Draconibacterium halophilum: one gene and its partner. The protein of the gene in region 2 interacts with the protein of the main gene of each other region in a pairwise test. Links are inferred from orthologs where the notes say so. Each region holds a gene or a part of one and is shown on either strand. Other genes may lie near its edges.

Region 1 (10,686 bases), 3.4 Mb from region 2 along the record:
TATTCGATTAATGCTCTCGTTGCCGTAGTTCACACTTAAACAATACAAACCATCGCCTAACTCCGAAAAATCGAACATTTTTTTAAACGCTGTCTGTCGTTTGGTTTGATTGTGGTAAAGCACTTCTCCATCGGCATTGGTGAGGGTTACTTGCAAAGGTGCTTCTTTTGCCGAACTATAGGCCAGCATTGCTGTGTTCCCTTTAACCTGTACAACACTCATTTTTGGTAACTCGGTGGCACTTGCTGCTCCCGCAACAAAAAATGCCAGGACTATTACAGTCCAAATTTTTGTTTTCATGACTTTCTATTTAATTGTTTTCTATATAATAGACACAAAAACAACAGCTTAGTTACGGCCTTACACTAGCTTATCGACGAACAACGAGCTACGGTAGACAAACACAAAAAAAACCGAATCAAACGACCGGCTAATTACAATAGAATTTGGGGTAAATTAAAGTAGTAAACAGAAAAAAGGCTATCAGTGAATTTCTGACAGCCTTATCTAAATTAATAACATTTTCTATTCTATTTAACTAAACTAAATGAAAAATCATTATTCAATGAACTCAAAACAACTTCGTATTCTCCTTCTCTCAACGAAGAAAGATCATAACCCGCAGCAACATTGAAGTCTTTTCCTAGCTTTGATTCGTAAACCAAACCATTTTCATCATAAATATTCAAACTAAGCGACTCCTGATCAAAGTTCAAATAAGTAAGTTTTAACACATCACCAGCAAATGCAAAGTAAGGATCAATTCTTAATTTTGATTCTCCTACAAAAATACCTTTTGATGCAACTTCGAAATCTTTCAGGATACGTGTGTCGTTTACCCGAACGTCCATTGTGTAATTTCCGTTTTCAAGATTTGCAAAATCATAAATCTTTTGATACGAATTTAATGGCTTTGTTGTTTGTTTGTAGTACACCAACTCTCCATTCTCTGCATGAATGCTCAACTCGAACAAAGATGCGTTTTCATTCTGAATTGTAATTACCGCTCTGTCGGCTGACAAAGGAACTAAATTCATTTTGGGCTTCTCAACGGCTGTTGCAATTGCTACAATTGCTACTGCCAATACTGTAGATAATAATTTAATTGTTTTCATAACCATTCTTTTTTTTGTTTAACATTGAATGACAGTACAAATATAAATGTTCTACAGCATATATGCCAAATAACATATTTAAAAAATTAATTATTTACATTATATTTAACATTGAAGTTAACATCAAAACATTTAAATGACCTTATAATGCTAGTTTCCAGAGCTTTCAAAACTCAGCACAAAATCATATCAATTTCCGTGCCACTTTATTGCTATTCATGTTAAATAATTTTTAGCATATCTGCAATAAACAGTTAAACTGCAAAGCACCAACCAACACAAAACAACCAAAAAGCAACGCGCAAAACCACGAAAGAAACAAAACAAGAACAAATCGCGAATCAAACCCCCAAAAAAACTACCCAACCCCAACAACCCCACACAAAGGACGGAACACAAAAAAACCGACTCTAACAAATCGGCATCCATAAACAAAAAAAGGCTGCCGGAAAATCCCGACAGCCTCATTCAAACCAATAACATTTTCTAAACTATTTCTCTAAACTAAATGAAAAATCATTATTCATAGAAGTCAAAGCCACCTCATACTCCCCTTCTTTCAATGCAGAAAGATCATAGCCAGCAGCAACATTAAAACCTCTTCCAAGTCCCGACTCGTAAACCAAGCCATTTTCATCATAAATACTCAAATTTAGCGACTCCTGGTCGAAGTTCAAATAAGTAAGCTTTAACACATCGCCGGCGAATGCAAAATAAGGATCAATTCTTAATTTTGATTCACCTACAAAAATTCCTTTTGATGCCACTTCAAGTTCCTTCAGCAAACGCGTGTCGTTTACACGCAGGTCCATTGTATAATTTCCGTTTTCAAGATCTGCAAAATCAAACACCTTCTGATAAGCACTTGATGGCTCAGCAGTTTGTTTATAATAAACCAACTCTCCGTCTTCTGCATAAATGCTCAATTCGAAATTAGTCGCTTCTTCATTCTGAATAGAAACCACCGCTCTGTCTCCCGACAAAGGAACTACATTCATTTGTGGCCTCTCAACGGCTGTTGCAGCTATCACCGCAACAACTGCCAATACTGTAAATAATAATTTAATTGTTTTCATAATCATTTCTTTTCTGTTCAAAATTTAATTGTCAGTGCAAACATATATGTTTTACAGCATGCATGCCAAATAACATATTAAAATAATTAAATAAAGCCTTTATATTTAACATTGGAGTTAACATGGGAAATTTAAACGCTACATACTACCTTTATTTATATGCTTTGTGTATTTATGACGCTTTTACTATACAATCTTCGTGCCAATTACACACGAGCCATGTTAATTAATTTTTAGCATATCTTAAAAAAACGGTTAATAATGAAGGCAAACATACTATACCTGCTTGAGGGAGCGCAAGCTGCAAAAGGAAAAGTTGTAATACTAGATGTGCTACGCGCTTTTACTACAGCCTGTTACACTATAAACAAAGGAATTGAAACCATTATCCAAGTGGGCGATATTGAATTAACTTACTTGTTAAAAATAGGAGTCCCGATTAGCTTTTAGTAGACGAACATCATGAACAAAAACCTGAAGGTTTCGGTTTTGGCAATTCTCCAACACATATTAATGATGCTATAATCCCAGCCAAAACAATGGTGCAACCGATTAAGGAAAAAGACGGCGTCGTTTTGTTGATCTGACTACCGAAAAGCTGGTTGCCGGAAAATGATTTTCATCTATGCATAAACATCAATCATTTTGATTTTATTCTGAAAGTTGAAAAAAAAGGTGAATTAAATTATCTTCGAAAACTTAAAATTTAAACGGGTTTGTCAAATCATACACTTTGACAAATTAAAAGCCTTGATACAAATGAAACAATACAACTTTGACGAAATAGTTCCGCGTAAAGGAACCAACTGCTTAAAACACGATGCACTTGAACGTTTTTTCAACTCGGCCGATGCATTGCCACTTTGGGTGGCCGATATGGATTTTAAAACACCCGATTTTATTGTGGATGCCATTAAAAAGCGTGCTGAGCACGAAATCCTTGGTTACTCCTTTCGCCCTGATTCGTATTTCGAGGCGGTTATAAACTGGATGAGCCGGCGCCATCAGTGGGAAATTGAAAAAGAATGGATTTCGTTTAGCCCGGGAGTAGTGGCAGGCTTGACATACGCCATCGAAAGTTTTTCGAAACCCGGCGACGGCGTTGTGGTTCAGCCACCCGTATATTTTCCATTCTTCGACAGTGTAAAAGGCACAAAACGAAAAATGATTCAAAACCCGCTGAAGAATGAGAATGGCCGCTATACTTTCGATCTGAAAGATTTGAAATCGAAGATTGATGAAAATACCAAACTCCTGCTGCTTTGTAACCCGCAAAATCCGGGAGGTATGGTTTGGACAAAAGAAGAACTGGCTGCCCTTACCGATATCTGCCTTGAGAACGATATCATGATTATTTCAGACGAAATACATTCCGACTTAATATATAAAGGCCATAAACACATTCCGCTTGCAAGCATTTCCGACGAAGTAGCGCAGAATTGTATGGTTAGCATGGCGCCGAGTAAAACCTTTAATGTGGCTGGACTTTCGTCGTCGCTGGTGATCATCCCAAACAAAAGAAAAATGGCTGCTTACGAACGCACCATTGGCGTTGGCCATCTGGGCATGGGAAATATTTTCGGGACAATAGCACTTGAAGCCGCTTATACCCACGGCGACGAATGGCTGGATCAATTACTGGAATACCTGTGGGGAAATTATCAACTGCTTGAAAACTTTATTCAGAAAAAGCTGCCACGTGTAAATGTAATGAAACCGGAGGCTACATACCTTATCTGGATGGACTTTTCGGATTATGGCATGAAAAACGAAGAACTGGCAAAATATACGGTAGAAAAAGCCGGTGTTGCATTGAATGACGGTGGCCGTTTTGGAATTGGCGGCGATGGGTTTCTTCGTCTCAACATCGGTTGTCCGCGCAGTGTATTGCAGGAAGCGCTTGAGCGACTGGAGAAGGCATTCGGGTAAAAGTTATTTTAGCTTACCGGGATTCTTTTTAACAAAATCGGACCAGTTTTTATACTCTTTCGATTTTTGCGGCTTGTTCATTTGTATAAAATGACAAATGGCCACTGCCACCGCATCGGTTTCGTCGAGCATTTTATCCATATCCTTCAGGTCGTAAACTTTTTGCAGAAAATAAGCGACCTGCTCTTTCGAGGCGCGGCCCATTCCGGTTATCGATTGCTTTACCAGCAAAGGTGCGTATTCATGAATCGGCACATCGTGCACCAGTGCGGCAGCCATCAATACACCTTGTCCGCGGCCAAGCTTTAACATCGACTGCACGTTTTTACCATAAAACGGTGCTTCAATGGCCATAACATCGGGCTTGTATTCTTTTACTAAATGCAACGCCCGTTCGTGCAGGTATTTCAAACGCATATAATGGTCGGAATACCTTTTGGGTGTGATGTTTCCCATGTGTAAAATCACCGGCTTTTTATTTCTCACCTCTACCAAACCATAGCCGGTTACCGTTGTTCCGGGATCGATACCCAATATACGAAGCGGTTTATCCATTCGATGAAAATAGTAATTTGTTGCTAAGCTGCCGCCAAAAGTACTGATATTGTTTCATTCCTGCGGAACTTGAATTCAAAAAGGATATTTCGGACACCACTCAGGTTTTGTTTTTATTGAAACACATTAGACACGTAGATTACAATAGATTATTTAGCCAATTTTAGGATTTTCGATTGCCTATTACTATTTGCCAATTGCCTATTTAATTTAAAATCGTTAATCGTAATTCATCATTTCATTACGTTTTCTCCGGTCGAGTTGTTGAACCAGCACCCCCGAAACGATAAAAATCAAACCAATAAAAGTGGTAATATAAATGGTTTCCTTAAGAACAAGGTGAATAAAAACCAACGACAGAAACGGAGCAAAAAATACCAGATTACCAATTTTTGCATTGCTACTGGTAAGGTTCATAGCTTTTAACCACAGCACATAAGTAATGCCCACCTCAAAAACGCCAGAGTAAATGGTAGCTATAAATGCTTCGCCCCAATGTACCTTAAACGACGAAAACAGCGCCACTACCGGCACCAGATATATCATCCCGATGGCAAAATTAAGGAATAACTTTACCACCTGGTCGCGCGTGTCTTTCACATTAAAAATCCAGTACAACGACCACAAAATGGAACTTCCCACCGCCAGCACAACGCCCAGCGGATTGGTGTTACTAAATCCTTCGAATCCTCCCTGCGACGAAATAAAAAATACACCAACAAAACTGATCAGCAGCGCCACAAAACTTATCCAGCTGATTTTTTGTTTGAGCATGGGCACCGAAAGCAGTGCCAGTGTTATGGGCCAAACCATGTTAAGCGGCTGTGCCACTTGTGCCGGAAGCAGAGAATAGGCTTTAAATAAAACAAGGTAATAAAGCAGTGGATTAAAAGCCCCCATTAATAATGAATACGACCACTCGCGCGGTGTTTGCCTGAAAATTAAATGTGTTTTTCGTTGAAAGAGCAAAACTACAAACAGCAGCACTACCGTTACTACCGACACATAAAATATAAGCTGAATAAAATCATACTCGCGCAACGCCAGTTTAAACGAGGTGGCAACTGTCGACCAAAACAACACGGCTAAACCGGCATATAAATATGTTTTTACAATTCGCGACATAAGCAGGAAAAATCAAAACGCCAAAGTACGAAAAGAATTGACTTGACAGACATTAAAAGAATAACTCAAGCAAAACAAACAACGTAAAGCTCAGGTACGCTACGATGATCCTCTTGCTACAAAATCTTTGCAATCTTCTTCGGGTAATAAAGTCAAATTTTATGGTGCATTTTCAATTCAAAAAATAGAAATCAGATAATAAAACTTGTGGTTTCGATTTTTTATTTAATGTTTGTACCAGAACATTACACAGGTATTTAGACTTTAAAAAATATGAATAGATTATTTGCACTAATAGTTTTGTTTAGCTTCCCCGCAGTTTTACTTGCCAACCAGGCAGACAGCACAGCCAACACCATTGACGATCCCTTGTACAAACCTTTTATTGAGCGCTATATCCTTGACGAAATAAAAAGTTTACGCCAGGAAAACCAACAATTGCGCGCGCAGGTAACAAAACAAATCGCTGAGGCCAAGCTCGAATCTTCAGACCGGGCAATACAATACACAACCAGTACCATCAATAATATCTTTTATATTATAACTGCAGCAGCTTCGTTACTAGTGCTTTTGGGCTGGCGGTCGCTTAGCGACATAAAAAAAAGCATAAAGGCTGAGATGGAGAAGAAAATTCAAATGCTTACCGGCGATTATGAAAGCCGCCTGGAAGATATTGAAAAGAAAATGATCGATCGATCGAAGATAATCATTGAAACACAGCAGGATATTACAAACACCAATACCATTCACTCGTTGTGGATGCGCGCCGGACTTGAAAAGAGTGCAGAAGAAAAGATTTCGATTTATGATGAAATTTTACAAATAAACCCCAATGATATTGAAGCCATGACCTACAAAGCAGATGCGTTATTGGAAATAGGCGAGGTACGCTGGGCTTTAAACCTTTCGAATACAGCCATTGAGCTCGACAGCAATTACTATCTGGCATTTTGGCAACGCGCTTGTGCATATTCGCTAATGAATAAACAAGCAGAGGCGATAAAGGACCTTAAAACAGCACTTGAATTATCGGATGTTTCAACAGAAGAACTTCAGGCTGAAAAACATTTTGAAAACCTAAAGGACACGAAGGAATTTAAGGCGCTGTTAAGCTGACTTAATTTTACCCCAACGAAATATGAAAAAAATTAAATTATACCGCCCCAATGAAACGTTCAATAAAAATCATGCTTACAAGATTTTGGTCGATGAGGAAAAAGTGGCCGAGTTAAAAAACGGAGAAGAAGAAACTATTGAATTGGTTGATGACAAATCGTGTTTACAGGCAAAAAATCTATGGTGTGGAAGCAAAAAATTAATCATCTCTGATTCCGATAAAGATGAAACCGTAAAAGTATGCGGTAACAAATTTCTGAACAAACAAATGCCTTTTATTGGAACTCTGTTTCCTTTAACCGGAATTGTATTTTTCAGTGGCAGCAATGAACTATTAAAAAATATTGGTATTGTAATTCTGATTATACTGTTGCTGGGAATAATTGCAACATTGACGATTTGGAGGAACAAATGGCTAAACGTAAACAAAGAATAAAATACACATTCCAGCAAACTGGGGAATAGAAGTCTGTTCTTTGGAAATCTAACGTCCCCTAAAACTCTGAACTTTCAATAGCACGTTCAAACAAACCGTCTTTTCCTTCGGGTTCTATATCAGGGTATATTTTTCGTAGTTCCCGGTATTTCTCACGCGATTCTTCGGTAAACACACTTCCCGGGTAACTGGTCAGCATTTGTTTATACAACTCTTTTGCCTTTTCTTCCTGTCCCAGGTTGTAATGATTTATTTCGGCCAGCATGTACAAGGCATCGTCTCCCAGCAGGTCGTAGCTAAAATCGGTAACAATAGTTTGCAGGTATTCGGCAGCCATTGCGTAATTTTTGTTATCCACCTCAATTTTTGCTTTTCTAAACAGAATATTATCCACCAGTGAATGATACGGATATGTCTCGGAAATAGAATCTAAAACCAACATCGCTTCGTCGGGTCTGTTCTGGAAAAACAACAAATCGGCACGAGAAAATAGTTGCAGTGGTACTGCAGTAGTATCAAGGTTTAGGTTATTACCTATCAACATCGACAACTCCATGGCATCATTAGCCGTAAGTTTCGAAGTACTGGCTTTTAACACATCCAACTGCGCTTTTGCCCAACTGAAATTACCCATGTAATAGCCCAGTTTCGCTTTTTTCAGTTTTACTTCGTCGCCCAGCGAATTCTTTTTATTGGCTTCAATTACCTGCGAATAAATCAGCATCGCCTCCCACGGATCATCGGCATACACATAAATATCTGCCATTTCGGCCTTCAATTGCCCCAGCTGTTCGGGTTTTAGTTGTGGCACTTTTTCACCTTTCTCCAACACCGAAATTGCACTTTCAGTATCATTCAGATAAAAAGCCAGTAAATGGGCATACTCGCGCACCAGATTTAAGGTTGCCGGACCAATATTCAGATATTGCAACCCACTTTCAAATTCATCGGCCAAAGCTTTTCCCTGTTCCAAATCACTGTCCGCTTCATTGGTATATTCCATGTATTTTGCATGGATATTACGGGCATACGCCTGCGCATAAAAGGGAGTATCTTGCCCTTTATCCATTAAATAGGTGTAGGCTTTTTGGGCTTGAGCATATTCCTTATTTCGCAATGCCAAATCGCCCAACTGTGCAATCTGCCCGTCTTCAGCTCCGGTTCGCCTATCCAAAGCAATGGATTGACGCAAAGCACTCGAAAATTTCTTTTCTTGCAAAAAGAACCAAATCAGCAGTCGGTTATAACCAATAACACGGGGCTCGGTTTGAATACGTTTTAACACCTGCCCCTGAACTGTTCGCGCAGTGCGTTATCGATATCAAGCCGCATGGCCGACGACAAACTGCTTTGCACCCGTGCCAGGTGTTTTTCACCTTCGCGCAACAGGTTCAGATACTCCTCCATCATATTGGTATAATCGCGCAAATACAAATACGACCGTGCCAACTCGTAATTAAACGACTGGTCGGGCAAGGTATTTCTTCCTTTTAAATAAACATCGCGGGCCAGACCGTATTCTCCCCACGCTAAAAATGAATTGGCCGTAGTTAAAAATGCTCCGCGGTTGGCAGGTATTTTTTCAATCGCCTCGCGAAACATGGCATCGGCTTCTTCATCGCGGTTTTGTTTTTTATAAACCTGCCCTAAATGCACATAATATTCCGGGCGCGGTGTTTTTTGCTTTTTTATCTCGCGCTGAATTTCTGACTCTGCCTCATCATACTGTTCTAATCCGATTAAGCTGTTTATGTAATATCTGAAATACGTGCTGTTACGAGTCAGCTGGTGAACCTCCTTTAATAAAGGCGCTGCTTTTTCAAAGTCCTTCGCATTATAGTAGCGAATAGCCAGACTCGATTTTGTTTGAATCTCGGATCGCTTCTGTTGGGCAAATCCGGTATTCAATCCCGTAATTAATATCAATAGTATGAATATATATCTCATTGTTTTCTGCTTGTTGTACAAAAATAACACAGTTGTTCGAACTATGCTTTTTTTAAGAACAATTTTGAGAGTTAGGAGTTTAATCAATTTTAGTTTGGTTTTAAACTTTTACATTTGCAGAAACTTTTCATGAGCTGCCTGAATGGAATTTGCATTTAGAAATAGTAATTGGAAAAGACGCAGGATAAAACGATATAATAATTTTTAGTCAGTTTAGATTATGGCACATGAGTTGAATGGCAGAGAACGCCTACCGAAGTGGATGAAGATGAAAATGCCAAAGGGAGAAAGCTATTCGAAGGTGAAGAACCTGGTGAATAAACATGGTTTGCATACCATTTGCACCAGCGGAAACTGCCCGAATATTGGCGAATGCTGGAACAGAGGAACAGCCACATTTATGATACTGGGAAACATCTGTACCCGCAAATGTAAATTCTGTGCCGTACCCAATGGAATGCCCCTTGCCCCCGATTTGGAAGAGCCCAAAAAACTGGCCGAGTCGGTGCGTATTATGGGCGTAAAACACTGCGTTATTACTTCGGTTGACCGCGATGATTTGGAAGATCAGGGTGCCGGAATTTGGGCCAAAACCATTCGCGAAGTAAAACGTGTGAACCCGGAAACCAAAATCGAAGTGCTGATTCCTGATTTCAGAGGTAAAACAGAATTGATACAACAGGTTATTGATGCTGGTCCGGATGTGATCTCACACAACTTAGAAACTACCGAAGAACGCACTCCGTTTATTCGATTTGCTGCAAAATACCGCCGCAGCCTGGATGTAATTAAATATGTTGCCGACAATTTCGGACGGGCAAAATCAGGGATTATGCTTGGTTTGGGCGAAACGCAAGAAGATGTATTAAAAACAATGGACGACTTGCTGGAAGCAGGATGTAAAGTAATGACCATTGGGCAGTACCTGGCACCGACGACAAAACACATGCCGGTTGTTGAATACATCGAACCGGAAAAATTTGTGGAATACCGCAAAATCGGCATCCGTAAAGGCTTTAAGTTTGTTGAAAGCTCGCCACTGGTTCGCAGTTCGTACCGTGCAGAGGAACATGTAAAAGCGTAAGAAAGTATTCAGTTTTCAGTCGGAGCGAACAGATGTAAAACACGTAGCTTGAGACTTGTAACTTGTAACTAAAAAAATATGGCAAATTTTAATTACGTCGACCTCGGGATAAAAGAATACAAAGCATGCTGGGATTACCAGGAAGAGCGCCTTCAGGAGCTCACCACCCAAAAACGCAGTACCGGAAAACCTACTGCCGACAATCATTTTATCTTGGTGGAACACCCGCATGTTTATACACTTGGGAAAAGTGGCGATGAAGCCAATATGATGGCCAATGCCGATTTTCTGAAAAAGATAGAA
Region 2 (10,866 bases):
TCACTTTCAATATCGCCATTATAATTCCCCTCAGGGGTTAGTGTTAATGGTACCTCATATTCGTAATAGTTGTAGTTGTAGTCCGATCCCATACGAATAAAGAAATACAGTTCGTCATCTTCCAGTGGGAATTCATCAATTTCTTCAGCGTGCACTTCCATTTTCAGGGTTTTGTACCTTCTGAAATCCATGTACAACGATTTGTATGCTGCACGTGCATCACCCTGTTCCAGTTCTGTTACTTTCATTTCAATCGACTGCTCGTTCAACTGCCGCAGCTGCGGGTTGGCGGGGTCGATTACCCTAGATACTCCCGGAGGTAAAACGTAGTTCACGGGTTCGCGACTTGAATTTTCTTCAATACTAACCGCCGAAATATCAAACTGAGCATTGGGTGAAGGAATTGCACCATCCTGCAGAATATCGCCGGTGTAGCGGCGCCAATCAGCCCGAACAAGGTCGAGGGTGGCAAAACGCAAAACTGTGGGATCTTCAAAACCATGCATAAACAGTCGCATAAAACGAATAGAATTCAGGTCGTTGATATCTCCAATAACCGCATCCGGATCATTTACCGGAATCTTAAACTGGTACCAGTCAACTTCGCCAATCTCGCCATTTTTAAGCTCAACGCGTGCGCGTCTAACATCCGATATGTAGTTATTTCCCAGCTCCATGTCCTCTTTGCGGAGGCTTACACGGTATTGGAAATAGCGCTCGTATTCGTTAAGGGTATTATCATCGTTAATGTCTTCAATATCGGGCAATGTAGTTGCCGAAGTTGGATAGCTTTCGGGCGACATTTCCGAAGTTGGCGAGTTTCCTTCCGGATTGTTGTATTGTTTGTAGCGTTCCAGAATACCTAATTCCTGCTGGTCGTAATCTGAACCGCGGTAATAGTGGAAGTTATCCGACGAAGGGTCGTTTAGTGCCTGCTGGTAAACGTCGTCGTTTACTTTTAGCTGAAGTTCCTGCAGGTATTGCTGGAAATGTGTAGACTCGTCATCATCATTCAATCCGTCAAAACCTACATCCTGGTATTGGCGCGAATCGGTAGTGTTATCAAAAGCATTTACCAACGACTGCTGTGTTGAAACACGGCCCCAAATAGTAGTGTCAACATTGTTTAATTCGGAAGTGGTTGGCAGTCCGTTTTCAAAAGATTTTCTCGAATCTTTCAATAGATCTTCCGAGATTTCCCCAAGGTTGAAATAAAGATCTCCACCAGATTTTTCGCCCGTGGTGTCGTTAACAAACGGATCCATCATCCAGAATTCAATGTACTCGATATTGGCATTCTCAAAATCGCTGGTTTGAATTTCACGCATAATACCACCCCATCGTGACTCTGGATCGCGCAGCGAACCATCGGCATTTACCCCGGCCGAGAAATTGGAGTTGCCGGTATCGTAGTTATACGGGCCCCGTTCAGTTGGGTAATAGGCCAAATCAAGCACCGCAATATTTGTTGGTTCACCCGTGGTAAATTCACGTTCAGGGAATATCTCTTGCTCAAACACCTCACGTACAAGGTGGTTCGATTGTAATTCTCTGTTATTTTTAATATAGTCGGGTGTTAGAGAGTTATTTCTCAGGAACAAAGGATCAATATTGTACCACGCAATCTTTGCACGGTTTATACCATATTCGAGCGAATTACTCAGGTTGGCTTCCGGAAACATGTTATTCTGGAACTGTGGCGTACTGGCCAGCATCCACGACGAGCGGGTACGCATATCGATAGCTGTTTTGGTCGCTTCAAAATCATCAACATAAACTGCTCCGTCAATCGATTTTGAACTTCCCGGTACCAGTTGTGCAAATTCTGCTTCCACATCGATTGACGATGCCGCATTGGTCGAATAAAACGGTAAGGCATCCAGTGCTTTGGTAATAAAAGGCGCTTCGGTGTTGTAGCGGGCATCAAGTCCATACATCAGGTTCGAAATAGGGTCATCGCCATAATCCACTTTTTCTGTTAGCGGGCGCTCGTTCATCCACAAGGCGGTTGCCCCTATGTTAAAATTATCGGAGAAAGCATAGTTGGCATGCGTTCCCATTAAGGTTTTTCGCTGCATGGTAAACAGGTCTTCGCTTTCGGTAGAAACCTGAATTGGAGTTCCGGCTTCGAGCAGTGCCTGATTTATAATTTTAACCCTACCCAGTGTGTAGTCTACGGTGTAATCAACATTCTCGGTAAGTACCTGTCCGCCGGCAGTAACTTTTACCGAACCTTGTGTAAGGTTTAAAGCTCCCAGTGCGATATCGGAACTTGAAGAACCTTTGTAACTTCCGGTAAGCCTGTACTTATTGTGTTCAGCATCTTGTTCTGCTTTTACCTGTGTAGAATCGTATAGCGTTTGGAATGTGAATTGTTCAATATACGACGGGTCTTGTATTGAATCGGCCAGGTGACTACCAAAAGGTTCAACAACAGGGAAAATAATACGCCCGGTATTGGAATTCACCGTAATGCCATTAACGTAGTCGAACACCCCGTCTTTTGTTGGGTCGAGTTGCGAGTTAAGCATGTCCAGCCGCATTACCTCCAGAAGAATATGTCCTTCAATTCGCGATGCGGGCAGGTAGTTGATGTAAGTTCCTGTTGAATCGTTCTGGTATACCACATTCAATTCAAAATCGTCGCTGGTCAGCTGATAAGCATTCAGGTTATAAATGTTTTTCATCATCAGGTTCCAGGTTGGTTTTCCCGGCGACAAGTTGGTGCCTTTCAACAGCTTCATAAAGAGCGTTTTCGGTGCATCAATACCATCGGTTGAGAATTCTCCTACCTGAAATGTTTGACCGTTGTATGTAAAGTTAAAGGCTACTGCCAGCACTTCATCAGTGTTCAATGCACTGTTTAGGGAGATATAACCCAGTTGCTGATTTATGGTATATTCTGATTCGTTTAGTTTTCGTGCCTGCTCAATTTTTTCAAAATCAGTACCGCCAACAAAGTCCCGACCGAATTGAGCCATTACACTTGAAATATTCTGAACCTGACGCACATCGCTGTAGGTTGTCCTCATTTCGTTGTAAAGGCCATTAGCCTGGTTGCCGGGGAATACACTCTGAGGGAAAGGCAGCCCATTATTTGCCTGAAACTGCGGAATATTGTTGTAAATGTGTGGATCGTGTTCTGCCAGATCCTGAAAGGCAAGTATATTCCTCGAGTCATCAAAGTCATTCGATTTGTTGGTTACCCAAACTTCCACTTTGTTAATGGTGATGGGAGAACGCGGAACAGCTGTACTTTTTAACCACTCATTATAATTATCGCGGAAATATTGCGCCAGGAAAAAGTGACGGTTGGCATCGTAGTTGGCAGCCGAAATATCGAATGTTGCCACCTGTGCACCACCTTCAGTTTCTACCGTTTTTGATTCGCCACGGTGTTGCGAGAACAGTGTGGTTACCGTAAGTTTCCCGAATTGCATTTCGGCTTTTACCCCAAACAGGTTTGAGGCGCCGGTTATTAACGAACCATTTAAAGGTAACGACACATTACCGGCTTCAATACGTTTCAGAATCTCGTCTTCGTCGCCGGTGTATTCGAGGTTCATTTTGTTTTCGTAATCAAAAGTAGCCTCGGTGTTGTAGTTTACCCGCATATTCATTTTTGTACCGATCTGGCCGGTAACGTTCATCTGAATCTTCTCGTCGAAATCGAAGGTGGGAACTTTTCGTAAACGTTCAGGAATAGATGGGTTTTCGGTCTTGTTTACCTGGTAACCAAAGCTTACTTCAACATAACCCTGAGGCTGAATATTGATGGTATTGCCTCCAAAAATACGGTTAAATGCCTCGCTGCCGATTGTAAGTTTGGGGAGCAGCCCTCCGCGTGCGTCAATCGATTCCTGTTGTGTTCTCGATCGCCAGTAGTCCTGTATTGATTTATCGAAATCGTACTCCAAATAATCGTCGAGCGACATACTTTGTGGCAGACGATAATTCAGCGATCCCACTTTTTCGTAAAAAACGTACTGGCCTGTTATGGGGTCGTACTCAATTTCGTATTTAATATTGTTGGGTTTGCTTAGGTATAATTTTGAGGAATCCTGGGTAGGATATCCAAAGGCAGGTTGGTCCTCGAAAGGGTAGGGCAATGTGCCCGTTGTATCTATTTCAGGCAATTCCTGAGCCTCTCCTTTAAAAGGAACTGAAAGGGCAAAAAATACAATTAAAATGAAGAATATTTTAGGTAAACTTCGGCTAAGTGTCATTTCATTAAAATTACTACAACAAAGGCTTTTCGAAAAAAATGGTTGCTACTTCACGTCAGGTTTTTTCTTTTCGAAAATGGTAAATTTATAACCTTTTTAATGCTTGTTTTATTACGCTCTCAACGCTTGCTCCAGGTTGTTCTTGAAGTATCTTCGATACTGTCTTCTCTGCATCTTTCTTCACAAAACCAAGCATGACTAATGCAGATAACGATTCATTCCTGATAGTATTGTCTGCAACAGTTAAAATTTGCCCCGAATCCGGTATTTTTCCGAGTTTATCTTTTAGGTCGATTATGATACGCTGTGCCGTTTTTGCACCAATACCTTTTACTGCTTTAAGAACAGCTACATTTTCGGTTGTTACAGCAGCTTTTAATTCATCAGGATCAAGCGACGAAAGCATCATAATTGCCGTGTTGGCACCCACCCCGTTCACCGAAATGAGGTTGCGAAATAATTCGCGTTCAGTGGTAGTAGCAAAACCATAAAGTGTATGGGCATCTTCGCGGACTACCTGGTGCAAAAAAACTTTAACTTCTTTTTTACCGTTGAGGGCACTGTAAGAGTTTAATGAAATATGAACGAAGTAACCAACGCCAGAAGTTTCTACAATAACATTAGTAGCACTTATTTCGGTAATGTTACCCTTAATGAATTCGTACATGGCAAAGCAATTTTATAATGTATCTTCTTCCTCATCCGAAGCTTCAATATCAACACTTTCATCAACCTGATTGGGGTTAATGTCATATCTTTTCAGCGGGTTTTTGCTGATCTCGCTGTAAATACTTCGGTTTTTATGAATATCGATAGCAAGGTACAAAGCCTGGCGGAATGATTCAGGAGATGCTTTTCCTTCTCCGGCAATTGCATAGGCTGTGCCATGGGCCGGCGACGTACGTATTGCAGGTAGTCCTGCAGTGTAGTTTACTCCGCGCTCGAACGAAGCCAGTTTAAAAGGTATTAATCCCTGGTCGTGATACATGGCCAGTATCGCATCAAATTTTCGGTAGTCTTCTGATCCAAAGAAACCATCGGCAGGGTAGGGACCCAATGCCATAATGCCTTCTTTTTTAGCCTGAATAACGGCCGGAAGAATTATTTCTTTGTCTTCAGTTCCGATCAACCCATTATCGCCGGCATGTGGATTCAAACCAAAAACTGCAATTCGCGGTTTGGTAATGGCAAAATCTTGCTGCAGCGATTTGGCAATGATCCTGATTTTAGAAAGGATGGTATCTTTATTCAAACTTTCCGACACTTTAGAAATTGGAATATGGGTTGTTACCACACCAATTTTCAGCGATTCGCTTACCATCAACATCGCGTAGTCTTTTGTTTCGAATTTTTGCGCCAGAAACTCGGTGTGTCCCGGGAAGTTAAATTCTTCGCTTTGAATATTGTCTTTGTTGATCGGTGCAGTAATCAATGCATCGATGTGCCCTTTTTGCAGATCGCTTGTAGCGCGGTCTAATGCATCAAAAGATGAAATTCCGGCTTCGTTGGTTGACTTGCCCAGCTCTACGCGAACATTCTCGTCAACACAGTTAATAATGTTTGCTTTTTTGTGTAATAATTCTTTTGTGTTGCGAATATGATTAAAACTAACGTCGTTTATGTTTAATGCTTTTCGATGATAGGCTGCTACTTTGGGTGAGCCATAAACAATAGGGGTGCACATTTCGAGTATACGCGGATCGGAAAGTGTTTTTAAAATTACTTCATAGCCAATTCCGTTAATATCTCCGTGCGTGATTCCAATTCGTATTGTATTTTGTTTAGTCATTATATTTTGTTTCAGATAATTTGCCCTTTTTTTTGCGATGCAAAGTTAATTTATTTAATTGAATTGAGCATGGTTGCGTTAGTGGCAGATGCAAATTGATTTGACGGGAATATACCTTGATTTACTGAATATGCGATTTCAGAAAATTGTAGAGTAAACGGGTTCCGTAACCCGTACCTCCGGCAGGGCGGTATGCATCTTTTTCTTTTCTGAAAGCTGTTCCAGCCATATCAACATGAATCCAGTTGTAATCGGTAAAATGTTCCAGAAACTTTCCGGCTATTGTTGTTTGCCCTTCGCGGGTGCCAAGGTTGTTCAGGTCGGCAATTGGAGATTTTAATGGTACTGCATATTCCTCCCACAATGGAACTTCTATCAGCCGTTCGTAGGTGTTTAATCCCGATTGTTTTAATCGCTCCACGTTTTTGGCAGTATTACCCATTACCACCGCTGCGTGTGGTCCGGTAATAATATCGGCCGAGCCGGTTAATGTGGCACAATCAATTACCAGTTGTGGCTTGTATTTTTTTGCATAGCTTAATGCGTCGGCAAGAATTAACCGACCTTCGGCATCGGTATTTTTTATCTCAACGGTTGTTCCGTCGAACATTTTTATGATATCGCCGGGCACGTAGGCATTCCCGTCTGGTCGATTATCGGTGGCAGGAACCAACCCAACAATATGAAGCGGAAGTTTATTTAATGCGGCCGCATAAATTGCTGCTACAATTGTGGCAGCTCCGCCCATGTCTGATTTCATGTAATCCATGGAATTTGGAGTGGGTTTTAAACTCAGCCCGCCTGTGTCGTATACAACACCCTTTCCCACAAAAACAATTGGTTTTTTATTAATTGCATTTTCTGGTTTCCACTCGAGGATGTTAAAAGTAGGCGGATCGATACTTCCTTTGTTCACCGCAAGCAGACCTCCCATTTTCAGGATTTCAATTTTTTTCTTGTTAAAGACTTCAAGAGTGAAACCGGCTTCGTTACTCAGCTTTTCAATTTCTTTTGATAACTGACTTGCTGTGAGAAATGAGAGTGGCTCGTTAACTAGGTCGCGGGCTACAAAAGTTGCTTTTGTAGTATTTACAATTTCGTTGATTTTTTCAGTATTGATTTTTTCGTCAACGATTAAAATATTCTCAAGCAAAAATGTCTCTTTCTCTTTTTTGTATTTGTCGAAAGTATAAGTGTTAAGCAGCAACCCTTCGAGAAATGCTGGCAACAAATTTATACTACAGAAATTTGTCAGTTGAACGGAAGTTTCACCTGACGATTTTAATTCATCGTAAAGTTTTGTACCGGCCACCCTTGCCATTTCAGCCTGTTGGTAGTGTTCTTTGTCGGTTTTTATTTTGCCAAAAAAGAGCAAATGTGGATAACGGCTAATCGTACAGGCATCTTCTTTTTCAAATTTCTTTTTCAGGAAAGTTGTTTCTGTTTCTGTGAGTTGGCTCGAAACTTCTTTTAAATTGGTGGATAAACAGGCCAATGAATTGTTTTCTGCTATTGTGGAGGCAATGGATATTTTTGGGATCATACGTTTTATTTTTTAGGCTAAAATAAGGATTAAATGCCAGTTGATTTGCTTAAACAAACGAAACAGTTGACAGCCGATTGTTAATTCACCGATGGAAGCCGACAGCATAATTCCTTCTAAAGACGATTTGTATTGAATAGTAACTACAAAAAAGGACCTTAAATTAAGGCCCTTTCTTTATGTATTGTTATTGAAATTTTTAATGGTCGTCGCCAAAATAGGCATGCTCGAAAAGATGAAGCTTTTCGCGAAGTGTATCAATAATACTTAAATCGGTGCTTTGTTTGCTTTTCATGGCAAATACCGAAATGTGATGTAACAGTTCCAGTTGTTTTACATATTTTCTATAAGCTGCCTCGTCGGCCGATGAGGCAATTTTAACCCGCTGGTGCAAAAAATACTGGCTTACAATTTCCTGCATTTCTTTGGCATGCTCTTCTTTGTTCATCACCCAGCGAACCAATTGATTGTAATCGGGGCTGTCTGATTTCGATAATTCGTTGATCTGATTCATCGATTTCTCAATGGTTTCAATGTGTTCGTATAACAGGGCAATGCGTACCGAGTCGCCATAAATTCCACACGGAATTTCGCAATGTGCTTTAGCCTGATAACTTGAAAGTGTAATTATGCCAAAAATAAAGGCAGCGGATAAAAGTTGTGTAATTTTTTTCATTTCTCTATTTTAAATATTTGTATTTAATAACTGCCTGTATAACAATAAAAGTAGAATATGGTTTGAATTTTTTGAATAATTTCCTTCGATGGGGAATCGATTTTAAAATTGATTTTTTTTGAATAAAAGTTTTGACTTTTAATAAAAGCTATTACTTTTGCATCGCTTTTGAAAAGCAAACGTTCTCACAGAAGGGAATTAATCTTCCCCAGTAGCTCAGTTGGTTAGAGCGGCGGACTGTTAATCCGTAGGTCGTTGGTTCAAGTCCAACCTGGGGAGCACCTCAAAAAAGGTTGTCAATTTTGGCGACCTTTTTTCATTTACAAATGTTTCAAACCCTTGCATAATAACGAATTACATAATTCAGTCTTACAGAAGTCAGGGTTGCAACAATTTATAATAAACCATCGATTTTGTTATAAATTCATGAGAAATGAATGGTAGTTCAAAGAAATTCAAGGAGTTACATGGGTTGCAAGTTCTGTCAGGTTATTAGATAAATTGAAGGTTAATTAAGGCTAAGAAAGAAAGGTGGTCGTTACCACCAAACTTAGGTTTTCCAATTTAAGATGTAGAAGTGTCCGCAACTTCTCTAATTTCAATATGCTGGGAAACTGCATAACAAACAACTACATCTTTATATCTCTGATTTTTTTGTGTAAACTGGTTTTGTTATCCTCATGACACAATTTTTACAAAACCCATACTTTCGTGTGACACTGTGCATTTTGCAACGAAGTAATTTTGACTACGTAGTTAAACTTAATTCGGAGGAAATTAAAATGAAACCAATTATCACTATTCTGATTATTATGTCTTTCGTTTTCGGAAGCCAATGCAATGTCTTTTCTCAAAATCCTGAACAAACCTACCAGAAAGCTTTGGTTAAAGAAGAGGGAGTAGGCGAACTCTTAGATGCCATTAATCTTTATAAGCAAGTTGCTGATAATTCGGAAGCTGGTAATTCATTACGGGCAAAAGCACTTTTGCATGTTGGCTTATGTTACGAAAAACTGGGAAACCAGGAAGCTTTAAAAGCCTATCAGCAATTGGTTAATAATTTTCCGAGCGAGAAACAGGAAGTTGCAATAGCGAGGGAAAGGCTGAATAAGTTGATTAAGGTTGAGAAAGTTGCAATAGAAACTCCTCCGCATCCAAAATTTACAAAAATTAAAATTCCAACAAAGCTTTCGTGGTCGGTTAAGTTGTCGCCCGATGGTAAAAAGCTTGCACATGTTTCGGATAAAAAAATTTGGATAACACCAATTTCAGGAAATCTGGGGCCTAATATTCCGGGAACTCCTGTGCAGGTGAACACGAATGGAATTGAAGTGGAATGGTCGGGATTGGATTGGTCGCGGGATGGTAAATGGATTGCTTTTAATGACTATCCAAAACATAATGAAAATGGAGAATATGTGAAAAACCAAAGTATTTTCATGGTGCCATCCGTTGGAGGAACCCCCAAAAAAATTATAGAAAACTACCGTGATGTACGTGTCGTAAATTACCGAATTAGTTTATCGCCCGATGCAAATAAAATTGCTTTCTCGGCAATAGAAGAGAATAAACAGCATATCTTTTCACTGGATATTGGAGCTAATTCACCAGAACAACTTGCAGATATGGAAGCTCGCGAACCTGCTTTTTCGCCCGATGGAAGATATATTGCTTATGTCAAAGATAAAAATAAAGGAATTGGTACTGGTGATTTGGGTCTATGGGTAGTAAGTGCTAAAGGAGGCACCCCTCATAAACTGGCAGATGCTGGTAAAGCTTCCAGCCCTGTCTGGTCTCCTGATGGGAGAATGATCGCATTTTTAGATTATTCTCTTGGCAAACAAATACTTATTGTCCCTTTCTCAGAAACAGATAATAATAGTAATAAAATAGTACGCATTGAAGCTCCAATTGGGACTGAAGAAGTAAGGCTACTTGCAGGATGGACACCTGATAGTAAAATAGGAGCATTAATTGCTTCTAGGCTGGAATTTGGATTGTATACTTTACCTTCGAAAGGAGGACAGGCTGCTAAAGTTTTACATGATAACCAGGCAATGCAACCTAGATGGTCAGCGGATGGAAGCCAGATTTATTATGTTGATAAACCAAAAGAAGGCGAGAGGAGAGATTATCGGAGATTTCTCGCATCCATACCATCTGAGGGAGGTAAGGGTAAACCACTACAGGCTAACATTGAAGGAAAGAGTATAAAACAATTTGCATTTCAGAGTGGGAACAGGGTATCTCCTGATGGGAAATGGATTGTGACATCTACCTGGATCCCGAAAAAAGATACGAATTCTGTTAATGTACACTGGCCAACTTCAAAAATCTGGAAAGTATCTATTGCTGGTGAAGATGCCATTCAAATAACAAATACACCGGGGAATTTTGCTGATATGAGTCCTTGCTGGTCGTCCAATGGGAAAAAAATAGCATTTGTCAGGTTTCAACTGGTAAAAGGAAAGAATGATATTTTTGGTGGTACTCCAAAAATATACAGTATCAGTTCCTCGGGAGGAGAACCGGAACTTTTAGTATCTATTTCAGGTAAATATGTTAATTCACTGATTTGGTCGCCTGATGGAAAAAGGCTTGCTTATTTAACAAAAGAAATCAACCAACCACA

The links.
Region 1: the proteins of ruvA (region 2) and ruvC interact in binary tests that used the Escherichia coli proteins (3 or more experiments, as listed by UniProt). The link is inferred for Draconibacterium halophilum from one-to-one orthologs.

What each region holds. Positions count from the first base shown.
Region 1 is NZ_CP048409.1:841,723-852,408, reverse strand. Bases 2,900-5,688 are described here. They hold ruvC (crossover junction endodeoxyribonuclease RuvC), read right to left. Parts: upstream 4,676-5,688; coding sequence 4,124-4,675; downstream 2,900-4,123. Other genes in these bases: G0Q07_RS03345 (DMT family transporter), read right to left, coding at 4,895-5,688; G0Q07_RS03355 (MalY/PatB family protein), read left to right, coding at 2,951-4,120. Also shown: G0Q07_RS03375 (hypothetical protein), read right to left, coding at 1-300; G0Q07_RS03370 (hypothetical protein), read right to left, coding at 531-1,115; G0Q07_RS03365 (hypothetical protein), read right to left, coding at 1,607-2,191; G0Q07_RS03360 (2-phosphosulfolactate phosphatase), read left to right, coding at 2,453-2,641; more of G0Q07_RS03345, read right to left, coding at 5,689-5,800; G0Q07_RS03340 (tetratricopeptide repeat protein), read left to right, coding at 6,074-6,916; G0Q07_RS03335 (hypothetical protein), read left to right, coding at 6,939-7,352; G0Q07_RS03330 (tetratricopeptide repeat protein), read right to left, coding at 7,411-8,637; G0Q07_RS03325 (tetratricopeptide repeat protein), read right to left, coding at 8,631-9,299; lipA (lipoyl synthase), read left to right, coding at 9,520-10,383; lipoyl(octanoyl) transferase LipB, read left to right, coding at 10,462-10,686.
Region 2 is NZ_CP048409.1:4,242,878-4,253,743, reverse strand. What follows is about bases 3,103-6,071. They hold ruvA (Holliday junction branch migration protein RuvA), read right to left. Parts: upstream 4,894-6,071; coding sequence 4,312-4,893; downstream 3,103-4,311. Other genes in these bases: pdxA (4-hydroxythreonine-4-phosphate dehydrogenase PdxA), read right to left, coding at 4,906-6,015; sov (T9SS outer membrane translocon Sov/SprA), read right to left, coding at 3,103-4,226. Outside these bases: more of sov, read right to left, coding at 1-3,102; G0Q07_RS17285 (leucyl aminopeptidase family protein), read right to left, coding at 6,137-7,558; G0Q07_RS17280 (superoxide dismutase [Ni]), read right to left, coding at 7,758-8,234; G0Q07_RS17270 (tetratricopeptide repeat protein), read left to right, coding at 9,017-10,866. UniProt on the Escherichia coli protein: The RuvA-RuvB-RuvC complex processes Holliday junction (HJ) DNA during genetic recombination and DNA repair.